DNA from 4 places in the Shewanella sp. Choline-02u-19 genome. Region 1 is predicted to be linked to each of the others. Evidence: predicted binding sites of a transcription regulator. Region 1 holds the regulator's gene; each other region holds the start of a gene.
The links. Region 1 encodes sigma-54, which starts transcription at its own class of promoters, with help from an activator protein. Its sites were predicted from a motif close to GTTGGCACGNNNNTNGNNT; they were not measured.
Positions count from the first base shown of each region.

Region 2: CXF83_RS17530 (YggN family protein) is a predicted target of sigma-54. The motif match lies at 1,526-1,544, and genes of this name have one in related genera.
Region 3: flgF (flagellar basal-body rod protein FlgF) is a predicted target of sigma-54. The motif match lies at 1,587-1,605, and genes of this name have one in related genera.
Region 4: CXF83_RS06715 (P-II family nitrogen regulator) is a predicted target of sigma-54. The motif match lies at 2,264-2,282, and genes of this name have one in related genera.

Region 1 covers NZ_PJBE01000013.1:3,107,154-3,110,579, reverse strand. The annotation lists gene ptsN (PTS IIA-like nitrogen regulatory protein PtsN) at 31-474, opposite strand; gene hpf (ribosome hibernation promoting factor) at 477-764, opposite strand; gene CXF83_RS20265 (RNA polymerase factor sigma-54) at 795-2,306, opposite strand; gene lptB (LPS export ABC transporter ATP-binding protein) at 2,444-3,175, opposite strand; gene lptA (lipopolysaccharide transport periplasmic protein LptA) at 3,172-3,426, opposite strand, start outside.
Region 2 covers NZ_PJBE01000013.1:2,502,771-2,506,196, reverse strand. The annotation lists gene trmB (tRNA (guanosine(46)-N7)-methyltransferase TrmB) at 1-95, shown strand, start outside; gene CXF83_RS17540 (50S ribosome-binding protein YggL) at 151-477, shown strand; gene glsB (glutaminase B) at 477-1,391, shown strand; gene CXF83_RS17530 (YggN family protein) at 1,595-2,416, shown strand; gene CXF83_RS17525 (LysR family transcriptional regulator) at 2,869-3,426, shown strand, end outside.
Region 3 covers NZ_PJBE01000013.1:512,649-516,074, reverse strand. The annotation lists gene flgG (flagellar basal-body rod protein FlgG) at 8-796, opposite strand; gene flgF (flagellar basal-body rod protein FlgF) at 807-1,550, opposite strand; gene flgE (flagellar hook protein FlgE) at 1,748-3,109, opposite strand; gene flgD (flagellar hook assembly protein FlgD) at 3,184-3,426, opposite strand, start outside.
Region 4 covers NZ_PJBE01000012.1:1,059,592-1,063,017, reverse strand. The annotation lists gene CXF83_RS06725 (hypothetical protein) at 86-409, opposite strand; gene CXF83_RS06720 (ammonium transporter) at 618-1,868, opposite strand; gene CXF83_RS06715 (P-II family nitrogen regulator) at 1,884-2,222, opposite strand; gene CXF83_RS06710 (isochorismatase family protein) at 2,483-3,025, shown strand; gene nrfA (ammonia-forming nitrite reductase cytochrome c552 subunit) at 3,119-3,426, opposite strand, start outside.

The DNA of each region.
Region 1 (3,426 bases):
AACTAAGCTCGACAGATCAGAGACCTCTCACTATTGAGTGATTAAGTCGTATAACTCAGATTCACTCTTACTTTTTCTCAACTGCTTCACGATCGCTTTGTCGTTAAGCTTTTCTGCCATTGAAGACAGCGTCGCGAGATGTTGCTCACATTGATCTGCGGGCACTAACAGGGCAAATAATATATCAACCGGTTGCTTATCTATCGAGTCAAAAGATATCGGTGTTTCACATTTGATTAATATGCCCAATGGATGGTCAATATTAGCCAATCTCCCGTGAGGGATTGCTATACCGTTGCCTATACCTGTGCTACCCATTTTTTCGCGAGCCAACAGGCTTTCGAAAATCTCTTGTGAAGAAAGGGTAGGGTACTGGGCAGCGGCAATATCGCTGATGAGTTCCAGTACTTTTTTCTTACTGCCCGGAGTGGCACAGGTAGTGCATTCCGGCTGCAGGATGGTACATAGTTCCATCGTTAGTGTTTGGTCAGCTTCTCTTTGTGTTTAATAACCTGACGATCTAATTTGTCGATCAGGGAGTCGATTGCGGCGTACATGTCCGCATGTTCCGAAGTGGCAAAAACTTCACCTTTTTTCAGGTGAATTCGTGCTTCGGCAATCTGTTGCATTTTTTCAACATTCAATATGACGTGCACATTATTGATCTGATCGAAATGACGTTCAAGCTTTGTAAATTTTTCTTCAACATAACTGCGCAGTGACGCAGTGATTTCAATGTGATGCCCAGTAAGGTTAATTTGCATAGAAAGATTCCTCCAAGTGTATAATTTTAGTTATAAACTCTTGCGTTGGTTTGAGGGCGGGATCATCATTGCTTCGCGGTATTTCGCGATGGTACGTCGAGCAACTTTAATCCCCTGTTCTGCCAACAGTTGCGCCATTTTGCTATCGCTTAATGGTTTCTGTTGGTTTTCAGCTGCGACTAACTTCTTAATAAACGCTCTAATTGCTGTTGATGAGCACTCTCCACCGTCGTCGGTTCCGACATGACTAGAGAAGAAATACTTTAACTCGAAAATACCTCTAGGGGTATGCATATACTTTTGTGTGGTCACCCTTGAGATAGTGGATTCATGCATCTCTACGGCTTCAGCAATGTCGTTGAGTACCATAGGTTTCATGGCTTCATCACCATATTCGAAAAATCCCTGTTGGAACTTCACAATACAGTTGGAGACTTTTAGGAGGGTCTCATTACGACTCTCAATGCTTTTAATAAACCATTTAGCTTCTTGTAAGTGACTACGAATAAATTGGCCATCTGCTTGATTTTTTTGGCTACGAGCCATCGAAGCATAGTGTTGATTGACGTTGATTTTTGGCATGTAGTCGGGGTTGAGTTCAACCACCCAACGGCCTTTCTTTTTTGTCACTGAAACGTCGGGGATCACATATTCGTCTTTACTTCGCGTGACTGCCAGGCCCGGTCTTGGGTTCAAGGTTTGAATAAGCGTGATAGCATCACGCAGGTCATCCTCTTTGAGCTTAGTCTTACGCATCAATTGCCTAAAATCACGTCCAGCAATCAAATCTAAGTAATCTTTAATGAGCAGGCGAGCATTGTCTATATGGGGTGTTGTTTCTGCATATTGAGCTAATTGGATAAGCAGACATTCACTGAGATCTCTGGCTGCGACGCCGATAGGGTCGAAATGCTGCACGCGTTTGAGTACGGCTTCCACTTCGTCTATCTCGATCTCTGGATCGCCCATTGCTTCAAGAATATCTTCACAATTCTGAGTAAGGTAACCTCGCTCATCAACCGCATCAATAATGGCGGTGGCAATCGCTAGGTCATTATCAGAAAAAGGCGTTAGATTTTTCTGCCATTCAAGATGTTCGTATAAACCTTCAGTGGTTTCGCCTTGGAATGGCATATCATCATCGCGCATTCCGCCGGAGCTTGAATTCGAAGACACGGTATAGACTTCATCCCAAGTAGTATCCATTGGGAGTTCATCTGGCATTGAATCTTGCGTTAATGCATCAGAGGTGTCTACCGCAGCGCTATCCTGCTGTGGATCAACATCTGTGTTACTGCTGTATTCATTGTCGCTATCCGACTCTGAATAGCTGTCAGAGTCACTGGTGGTTCTATCTTCGTTGCTGATAGGCTCGCCATCGGATTGCTCTTCATCTAATTCAAGCAGTGGATTAGAGTCTAATGCTTGCTGGATCTCTTGCTGCAGCTCTAAAGAGGACAATTGCAAAAGGCGAATAGCCTGCTGTAATTGTGGAGTCATAGTTAGCTGCTGACCCATTTTGAGCTGGAGTGACGCTTTCATCTTACCGCTATTCCCTACACTGTAATTAAACGTTGAAGCTCGGTGATTTGACGAAGAGAGCTTAAAGAGTCAACACTTTGATTGTATTCATATACTTAGCTAATGCTATACAATTAAACCCGCATACTGTGGGTTAACTATAGCCTGAATTGTTCACCTAAGTACACTGCTCGAACCTGCTGATTATCTAATATCTCGGCAGGTGTGCCTTCTGCAATCAAATTTCCGTGACTTACGATATAGGCATGTTCACAAACGTCCAATGTTTCACGCACATTGTGGTCTGTGATCAACACCCCTAAGCCACGGCTTTTTAACTGTTCAATAATCTTTTTAATATCGATAACCGATATTGGATCAACGCCGGCAAAAGGTTCATCGAGTAGAATAAACTTTGGGTTGGCTGCCAGTGCTCGAGCGATTTCAACTCTGCGGCGTTCACCACCTGATAACGCCATGCCTTGGCTATCGCGGATATGGGTGATGTGAAACTCTTCGAGTAGGTGTTCAAGTTGCTCTTCACGCTGCTCGTTATTGATATCTTTGCGAGTCTGTAATACTGCCATGATATTGTCACGCACTGAGAGCTTTCTAAAGATGCTTGCCTCTTGTGGCAAGTAGCCAATGCCTTTACGTGCTCGGAGATGCATTGGGTCTAAGGTTAAATCATCGTCATCGATTAAGATCTGACCCTTGTCGCTCTGAACTAAACCAACAACCATATAAAATGTTGTGGTTTTACCTGCACCATTAGGACCCAATAACCCAACAATTTGCCCTGTTTTGACCGTTAAACTCACATCTTGAACAACGGCTCGGCTCTTATAACTTTTCGCTAAATTGCGTACGGTCAGCGTTTTTTGGGTCATTGCTGTTCCTGCTTTTTAATGGGTGCGGCTGGGGTTTCAGGCGTCTCTTCTTGATAAGCTTCAGGCTGAATGATAGTGATCACGCGATCATTACCTTTACCTGTACTTTCTGCGACTAATTTTTGTAGTCCGATATTGTACTTGATGCGGTTACCCGTGACTTGGCTGCCCTCTTGCTCCAAGGTTGCATTACCTAACAAGGTTAAGGTTCTTGTTGCCAACTCATAACGGATCTCTTTCGCACTTGCCAT
Region 2 (3,426 bases), 600 kb from region 1:
TTGAGCGTCCTGAACATCGTCCGCTAACAAAGTTCGAAGCACGTGGTCATCGCTTAGGTCATGGCGTTTGGGACCTTATGTTTGAGCGTGTCTAAGCGTTATATAGTTCGTTAATTTAGTTTTTATTTATCACCATTGAGGAGTTCCACCATGGCAGCTAATCGCAGTCGTCGTTTACGTAAAAAGTTACGCGTTGATGAGTTTCAAGAGTTTGGATTCGATACAAACTGGACTTTCAATGAGTCTGTAACTGAAGAGCAGATTGATTCAATTGTTGATCAGTTCATCGAGACAATTATTGAACCTAGAGATCTTGGGTTCCATGGCGGCGGACATAAAGAGTGGGAAGGTATTATTGCTACTCAAGATATCGGTAAATGTACAGATGAAGACCGAGCTGCAGTTAAAACCTTCTTCGAAGGCCAACCTGTTGCAGATGTCGAAATCGGTGAGCTATACGATATTTGGTGGAGCTAATGCCTGAATTGGCATTACTTGAGGAGGTCGTGAAGAAAGTACGACCTCTTTTAGGTAAGGGTAAAGTTGCAGATTACATTCCTGCTCTTGCTGAGGTAAATGCTAATAAACTGGGTATAGCCGTGACCACCAGAGATGGTGTCACGATAGGGGCTGGGGATTATCTCGAGCCCTTTTCAATTCAAAGTATTTCAAAAGTATTTAGCTTAACACTGGCGTTAATGCATTACGAAGAGCCTGAAATTTGGTCACGTGTTGGTAAAGAGCCATCAGGACAATCTTTTAATTCTCTAGTGCAAGTTGAGTTAGAAAAAGGGCTACCGAGAAACCCATTTATTAATGCGGGTGCCTTGGTCATTGCTGACCTGTTGCAAGGTCGGTTAGGTGCGCCAAAGCAGCGAATGTTAGAAATTGTACGTGAGCTCAGTGACAATCCAAGAGTGGGTTACGACAAAGTCGTTGCTAATTCTGAATATCAACACAGTGCGCGTAATGCTGCTATCGCTTATTTGATGAAGTCGTTCGGTAACTTTAATAATGACGTTAATACCGTTCTTAAGAGTTATTTTCATTATTGCTCTTTGAGAATGAGTTGTGCTGATCTGTCTAAAGCAATGTTATACCTCGCTAACAGAGGTAAAAACCTCGCTGGAAAACAACTGATCACACCGGTACAAACTAGGCAGTTAAATGCTTTGTTAGCCACTTCGGGTTTATATGACGGCGCTGGTGAGTTTGCTTATCGCGTTGGTATGCCCGGAAAAAGTGGCGTCGGCGGAGGTATTATTGCCGTTATTCCAGGGGATATGTCTGTTTGTGTATGGTCACCGGAACTCGATGCTAATGGTAACTCTCTTGCTGGAACTGCCGCGCTAGAGACACTTTGCCAAACGCTTGGTCGTTCAATTTTTTAATTTCCTGTTTTAACTCATCTGCTAATGTAATAATTAGCCAATAGTTCGTAGTATTGGCTAATTATTCCTATCCTATTATCAATAAAGTCACACCCTTAATTCCACTAATCCTTTTATAATAATGACTTATGTTCTTTGGCATGTTACCTGCATTATCTATTCTATATAACATGATATTAACAAAGCGATAAAGGACTAAAGCAATGAAAAGACTACTTACCTCTGTTGGTGTATCCGCTGTACTACTGTCAGCCTCTAGTGTGCAAATAGTTAATGCAAATGAAGATTCAGATAAGCACTTTAAAAATGAATGTGAAGTATCGTTAAATTACGACGTTACCGTTGAGCCGAAAAAATTGACCGTAAGTGAAGTCGGTAAAGAACAGTACAGAATTGAAATGAATAAGCTTTTTGTCAATGGTGAACAAGTACCGCTTAACAAACAGCAGCAAGCATTGGTAAACCAATACGCCGATGAGGTTTCTGCTCAAGTTCCCGAGGTTATCGAGCTTGTTAATGATGCCGTAGCAATGGCTTCGACAGCGGTGAGTATGGCATTGACTCCTTTGTTAGGTGATGCAACTGGCGCTAAAATTGATGAAATGATGGATGGTTTGCAACAGCGCATTGAAAATGTGGCCTATCAGCATGGTGACACATTTTACCTTGGTGCAACCGAGTCTTCGCTTGAAAATGCATTTGGAGAAGAGTTTGAGCAAGAGATGGAGCAGCTAGCCCAAAACTCTATCGGCACTATGGTGATGACGCTAGGAAGCGAAATGATGTCGGGTGAAGGCGGTTCGTTTGAGCAGAAAATGGAGTCATTTTCAACCAAAATGGAATCAATCGGCGATGACATAGAACTGCAAATGGAAGGGCAAGCACAAGATCTTGAAATTCGTGGTGAAAAGCTCTGTAAGAGATTTAAGTCTTTAGTGGTATTAGAGAAAGAGCTACACACTCAAGTACCTGAATTAGCAAAGTACTCTTTGATAGCGACGGCAAACAAAGAAATGCGTGAGTAAACATTAATCGTTATTTTTAGATCCAAAACTCCTTGGTAAAAATAGTTCTTGTGTTGCTGAGCTAAATTGCAACAACCCCTGCATCCCACCTTTGTGCAGGGGTTTTCGTTTTTCCCCTATGCTAACGTCTTAACTGACCGTGCCTTAAATCGATAGCAGCAAGCGAAACTGACTCTGTATCCTCTTATCTAACGCTATCCTATTGTTCTGTATGCCAGTATGAATGCTCACTACATGCTAGTACAAAAGTACATATATGATGAGTTCTAAGTTTTTTTTGGTATACTTCTAAGAATAAAAACAAAAACCACTTTTTGGTTGAATAATCATCACTCTACGCTAGCGTACATATATTCTCTTAAGGTATTGCTCTATAAGGTATTGTTGGCCTTGGTGGCTTATCTTAGCGATGGAAGTACTATTACTCTCGTAAACACCTTAAGGCGATTTACATGTTAGAACTTTTAGAACCAATCGCAATTTTTACTCATGTAGCTCGAGCGGGCAGTTTTAGCGCTGCGGCACGAAAGTTAGGAATATCTAAGTCAAAAGTGAGTACTCAGGTCGCAGATCTTGAGCATAAGCTTGGCGTTCAACTTATTCAGCGTACTACTCGTAGTTTAAGTTTGACTGAAGCAGGTCATTTGCTCTATGTGCAAGGTGAAGAGCTGCTAAGAGATGCAGATCAGGCTGTTGCCAGCGTACATAACCTAAATGATGCTACTCGTGGTGTCTTGAAGGTGGGTATCTCACAGTCTTTTGGTACTATGCATATCATTCCTGCTTTACCAGAATTTATGGCAAGACACCCGGAGCTTGAACTGCAAGTCAGCCTCCTTGACCACAAGGTCGATGTAGTCAGTGAAGGCTTAGATCTATTACTGACGATGTCTGAGCAGTTACCTCTTGGCATGGTTGCAAGACCACTGATGAAATGTCAGTTCTTATTGGCAGCCTCTCCTTCTTATATTGAGCAACATGGTATGCCAAACCGACCTGAACAGCTGGTC
Region 3 (3,426 bases), 2.6 Mb from region 1:
TTTACGCTTACAAATTCTGGTTCACGTACGACAACATCTGATCAACCGCAGAGATAACCTTGGAGTTCATCTCGTAGATCCGCTGACTTTCAATCAGGTTCACCAGCTCTTCTGTTACGTTAACGTTTGAGGTTTCTAATGCGCCTTGGCGAATAGCGCCCATCCCATCAAGGGATGCCGTACCTTGGATAGGCGTGCCGCTGGCTCCGGTTTCCATATAAAGGTTTTGCCCCATAGGATCCAGGCCTGCAGGGTTAATAAAGTCAGACATTGAAAGCTGGCCAACCACTTGGTTTTCAGCATTACCAGGGGTTTTAACCGACACTTCGCCTTCAGCCGATACCGTAATACTGCTGGCATCATCAGGGATGGTAATGGCAGGTTGCACCACATAACCCGAACCTGGCGTTACAATTTGTCCTGTGTCATCCAAGCTAAATTGACCGGTGCGAGTATAAGCCGCAGTGCCGTCTGGCATCTGCACTTCGAAAAAACCAGGACCTTCGACCATCAAGTCTAACGAGTTATCGGTCGTCAGCATGTTGCCTTGGGTAAAGACTTTTTGAGTCGCCACCACTTTAGTACCGGCGCCGATGTTCAAACCATTGGGTAATTTGGTATTTGACGCACTAATACCACCCGCTTGATTCACGTTTTGATAGAGCAGATCTTCAAAAACGGCACGGCTCTTTTTAAAACCAATGGTGCTGGCGTTAGCCACGTTGTTTGAAATTACAGCAATGTCAGTTTGCTGAGCGTCTAAACCAGTCTTACTTATCCATAAAGCGGGATGCATAGTCTTTCTCCTAGCTTATGCGCATTAATGAGGCGGAAGCTTTATCGATTTCTTCTGCTGTCTTCATCATCTTGACCTGCATCTCAAACTGACGTTGTATGTCAATCATCGATACCATTTCATGTACTGCATTAACGTTACTGCCTTCAACAGCACCGCTAAGTAACCCAACGCTAGGATCTGCGGCGGCTACTTGACCCGATATTTGACGGAATAAACCATCTTGGCCACGCATCATATTTTCATTACCAGGCTTGACCAACTTAATACGGCCCACCTCTTCAATAACCTCAGCTGTGGCACCCGATGGACGGACAGAGATAATGCCATCTTGAGATATTTCAATTTTTTCGATAGGCAGTGGCAACACGATGGGGCCATTGTCACCCATCACAGCCGTGCCTCTATCATTGCGTAAAACGCCTGTGGTATCGAAGCTTAAGCTACCTGAACGAGTGTATGCTTCGCTACCATCTGCGGCTTGAACCGCAATCCAGCCATCACCTTTTACGGCAATATCTAGATTTCTACCGGTGGTTTTCATCGGACCACTGGCAAAGTCAGCTGACGGGTTTTCGGTCATTGCGAACACGCGCGTTGGCAAACCTTCACCAAAGGCTTGCATCGAACGCGCCTGAGCGAAATCCGATTTAAATCCGTCAGTACTAGCATTTGCCAAATTGTTGGCACTGATAGCCAACGCATTCATATTCTGTTTCGCGCCGCTCATGGCGACATAGAGTAACTTGTCCACTTAACGCTCCGTCAAACTTCCGTCTAACGTATTAGATAGCAAGCATCGTGCCAGAAATGTAAGTGTTGCAATGGGATATAAAAAGAGGGAGTTGCAGCAAGAATATAAACAATGGGACTAAAAGAGGAAACACGTTGCCGTGCGGCAACGTGTAAACGTATAACGCGGCTAAAAACCGCGTTAACAGACCTTAATGATTATCGGATCTGCAGTATGGTTTGTTGTAGCGTATTGTTGACTTCCAGCGTTCTCGAGTTAGCTTGGAAGTTACGCTGTGCAGAAATAAGGTCAACCAACTCGGTGGTCAAATCCACGTTTGATTGCTCTAGCGCTGAAGAACGAATGCCACCAAAAGTGCCACTGTTTGCCTCACCCGCTAATGCTGGCCCCGAATCAATGCTCGCTTTCCAAGAGGTATTACCCGCTTGTGATAAGCCCTGCTCGTTGGCAAAGCGGACTAATGCTACCCGTGCCAATGGCACTGTTGAACCATTACTGTAACTGGCGTTAACAAGGCCATCAGCACCCACTTCAACGTTCGTTAAACGACCTACTGTAGTACCGTCTTGGGTTAATTCAGTGACTTCAAATGGTGATGAATATTGAGTTGGTTGATTAAACTTAAGGTTTAATGTTTGCGTACCATCTGCGCCAGCGCCGAGCACATTCGCGCCACCAACACCCAAGGCTTCAGTCTGAATAGTCGCAGGATCACTCCCCTCATATCCACCCGTATCGTTAAAAGAGATTGCTGCGCCTTTCCAGCCACCGGTCGTTTCAGCCGTTGCCGTGCCATCTATCACACCGTTGCCACTAGTATCGATATTATAAGTCCCTGCTGCGGGATCGACATTCACTTTTTTGCCGTCAACTGCGTAAAAAGCAACCCAGTTACTTTCGCCTGTGTGCGCCGCATTGGGTGGGCGAACAAAATAGCTTGTCATAATATGTGGCTCACCTAATGAGTCATACATGGTGACAGACGTTGAATTGTTAAATGTATCAGGGTCATCGGGGTTGAAATTTGCTGGGTCTAAGGTCTTATCACCCGCATTCAAGTTCATCTGCATACCGATATTTTCAGTTTTTACTGGGCTACCTGCCGTATCCGGAATTTTGACTGGCTGCGTGGTGGTTAAACTCACTGATGTTGAGTTGCCATCTTTATCAACCGGGAAGGTTTGCAGAAAGTTACCTGCTGAATCAACCATGTAGTTGTTTGAGTCAAACTTAAACGCACCCGCACGAGTGAATGAATGATCTTGTGATCCCACTTCTGATGAAGTGACGAAGAAACCACCGCCGTTAATCGCCATATCAAGTGAGTTATTGGTAAATTGTAAGCTACCTTGCTGGAACTGCTGCGCCACCTGGCTGGTTGCAACACCGCCACCGACGGTTGTTTTGCTATTAGCAAAAATAGAGGTCGCGTAAACATCGGCAAACTCAGCACGTGATTCTTTAAAACCAGTGGTGTTAACGTTAGCGATATTGTTTGCGGTTGTATTGAGATCTTTTTGCGCAGCAGATATACCGCTCAGAGCAATGTTAAATGACATAGTTCACCTCTATCCTTGTTCAATTCGTTTTAGGAGAGGTTTATCTGCCTCTCTTATTAATATCTGTCGTGCGTTTACGATTCTGACACCGCTAATACATCACTAATCTTAATACCGCCAACGCCGCGCAAATTCAAAATAGCGCCGGTAGCTGCTGTCCCTAACGACACGCTCGTGACGTGAGCGTAAGTTGAAACGGGTAATTCTTCACTCTTGCCATCAACTTTACCCGTGACTTTTAGGGTGTAACTCCCTTCAGCAACAGGCTCGCCATTTTTACCCATACCGTCCCAAGTCACCTCAACGTTGCCGCCCGC
Region 4 (3,426 bases), on a different contig from region 1:
AACGAGTCCGTTCGGCAAAAAACGTTACAAAGCGTAAATCAAAAGTACGACTCATTCAGTAAAGCAATCAACTGCCCTAGCAAGCTTAGGGGGTAACCGCCTGCGGTGGTTCTATTTCAATGTAGAGCTGTTTATTTTGATATTCATAAGGCCTGTAGAACTGGCCACGACAAGTGAAATGGCGATAAGGAATAGCAATAGGCAAGCAGCCCATAGGCAGTGCTTGTAAGATTTTTATTTGCTGTTGAAACCTGAGCGCTTCTTGCCACTCATGGTCAGCCAACACTTGATCGCGCACTGCAAACGCATCAAATGGCTCGCTAGATTTACGCACTACAACCTGTCCAGCTACCGCGGGTAAACTGGTGGTAAATAGTAGCAATAGACTAATGCTGAACACTTTATTCATCCGATAACGACCCAATAATAGTAGAAGCCAGTATTAGCTCATCGTATACCGTTAACCAGCCCAATTCCATTAAGTCTCAGACATTAATCCCAAACCATTATTAGCAGAACATTAGCCGCAGATCATGAAATAGCTTAGAGGTGTTAATGCTTCTCTCAAATAAAAAAGCAGGGCATAAGCCCTGCTTGTTAGCAATATCATCACTGCATTAGTTAGCACTTTTCACTGAGACAAATTCAGGATACGCATCAATGCCGCAATCTGATGCATCCATGCCGTTATATTCTTCCTCTTCTGTCACGCGGATCCCCATCGTCACTTTGAGTCCAAACCAAACAACTGAAGAGGCCGCAAATACCCAACCAAATATCACTGCAGCACCATAAAGTTGAGTGCCAAAAGACGCATCGGCATTAGACACTGGCACCAATATTAACCCGAGGAGTCCGGCCACACCATGGACAGAGATTGCCCCAACGGGATCATCAATTTTGATTCGGTCAAATGCAACAATCGAGAATATAACCACGCCGCCAGCCACAAGACCAATCACACCAGCCATCGCTAAAGAAGGTGATAAAGGGTCAGCGGTAATCGCCACAAGCCCTGCTAATGCCCCATTTAAGATCATAGTTAAATCGGCTTTACCCCAAACCAATCGACATACAATCAAAGCAGAAAGCGCACCAAACGCCGCAGCAGAGTTGGTATTAACAAATATTTTGGCCACCGCGCTAGCATTTTCAACATCCGAGACTAAAAGCTGTGAACCACCGTTAAAACCAAACCAACCCATCCACAAGATGAACATACCCAATGTCGCCATCGGTAAGTTAGAACCCGGGATCGGGTTTACTTGTCCGTTAGCGCCATATTTTCCCTTTCTTGCACCTAACAATAGCACCCCAGAAACTGCCGCTGCAGCACCGGCCATATGTACAATACCGCTGCCCGCAAAGTCAACAAAGCCTGCTTCAGATAAGAATCCACCACCCCAGGTCCAGTAACCCTCAACAGGGTATATCACCGCAGTCATAAACACTGAAAATGCCAAAAATGCCCATAACTTCATCCGTTCAGCAACGGCACCAGACACAATCGACATTGCCGTTGCAACGAACACCACTTGGAAAAAGAAGTCGGACTCAAGCGCATGATCTGCTCCATCAGCTTGTGATCCAATCAATGACCCCAGCGAGGGTAACCAACCACCTTCAGCATTATCAACGTACATAATGTTGTAACCAACGATTAGATACATGACACAGGCTATTGAATACAAGCAGACGTTTTTAGTTAAAATTTCAGTGGTATTTTTTGAACGAACGAGGCCAGCTTCTAACATCGCAAATCCGGCGGCCATCCACATCACTAGCGCACCTGAGATAAGAAAATAAAACGTATCAAGGGCAAAGCGAAGCTCAGTGACCGTTAATCCTAGTTTGGTTAATTCATCCATTTGTCCAATCCCCCTTTAAAGTGCTTCGTTGTCGAGTTCACCAGTTCGTATTCTGGTTGCTTGTTCTAGGTTGGTAACAAATATCTTGCCATCACCAATTTTACCTGTACGCGCAGCACTCGTTATCGCCTCAACTAGCATCTCCACGTTTTCAGCTTTAGTCGCAATTTCAAGCTTCACCTTAGGTAAGAAATCAACCTGATACTCAGCACCTCGATAAAGTTCGGTATGGCCTTTTTGACGACCAAAGCCTTTTACTTCAGTCACCGTCATCCCCTCAATGCCTACATTGGCGATAGCTTCTCTTACATCATCTAACTTAAATGGCTTAATAATGGCACTGACCAATTTCATGGCGATCTCCTTGAAGACTATTTTTAATTCTAACAAAGACTCTTCAAGCATTAGGCCAACAAATCAAATACCATAAAAACAATGAGATAGAAAAAACCAGGCATTGAAAAATGAATATAAACGCACCAAAAAAGTGCAGTTATTCAATAACTGCACGCTCATAAGGCAAAGATGTCGCGGCTTAGACTTATCGCCTATTGGTTAAAAGCGACTTTTGAGGTGTACTAGTAACCTTTGCAACAAGTACTAGGAACATTAAAATGTTGAAGCCAGAAGATTGCGTATTAGTCATTGTTGACGTGCAAGGGCAACTCGCACGAGTCATGCATCAAAGTGAAGAGTTACACCATAAATTAGCGCTATTAATTAAAGGCATTCAGTTATTCGACATTCCGATCCTATGGCTCGAGCAACTACCCGATAAATTGGGTGCCACTAGTGATGTATTAGCCACAGAGCTAATCAAAACTACGGAGCCAATTGCAAAACAACATTTTAGCGGCTGGCAATGTCCAAAGTTCAGGGCGAAATTGTCAGCAATGGGGCAAAAAAATATCCTTGTCGCAGGCATAGAAACCCATGTTTGCGTGTACCAAACCTGCATGGACCTATTAGATAATGCTTACCCGACTTACCTCGTTGTAGATGCAATGTCTTCGCGAGATCCTGTTAATAAAAAACTCGGAATAGAGATGATGCAAGCCCATGGTGCATTACAAACCAATGTAGAGTCATTGCTGTTTGAACTGCAACATGAAGCGATAGGGGAAAGGTTTAAGGCCTTACTGGCACTGATTAAGTAGACCGACATTAAGGTCAAACGAGTTAATTTAGAGCAAAAAAAAGCCCTCATCAACGAGGGCTTTTCTATATAGAGCTAGGTAGAAACAATAGACTTACTTGTAAGTTGCTTCGCGCTTTTCAGCTTCAGCTTCCCACTGTGGTACTAAAGTTTTCTTGAATTCAGCTTTATCAGCATTCATCTTCTTCATATCCATACCTAGAGCAGCTTGTGCTTTAGCTTTGGTTGAAGTGTCAGGGTAAGCAATTGGTTGCTTAACACCTTTAACAGCAAGTAGTTGAGCTAGCTTGATACGAGCATCAGCCGCTTTGTCTACCGCAGTACCTAGTACACGAAGTGCTTCATCAGCTGCGTGAGCAGCAACACCGTGTGATGCAGTTGCATAGTCCCAGCGCCACTGTG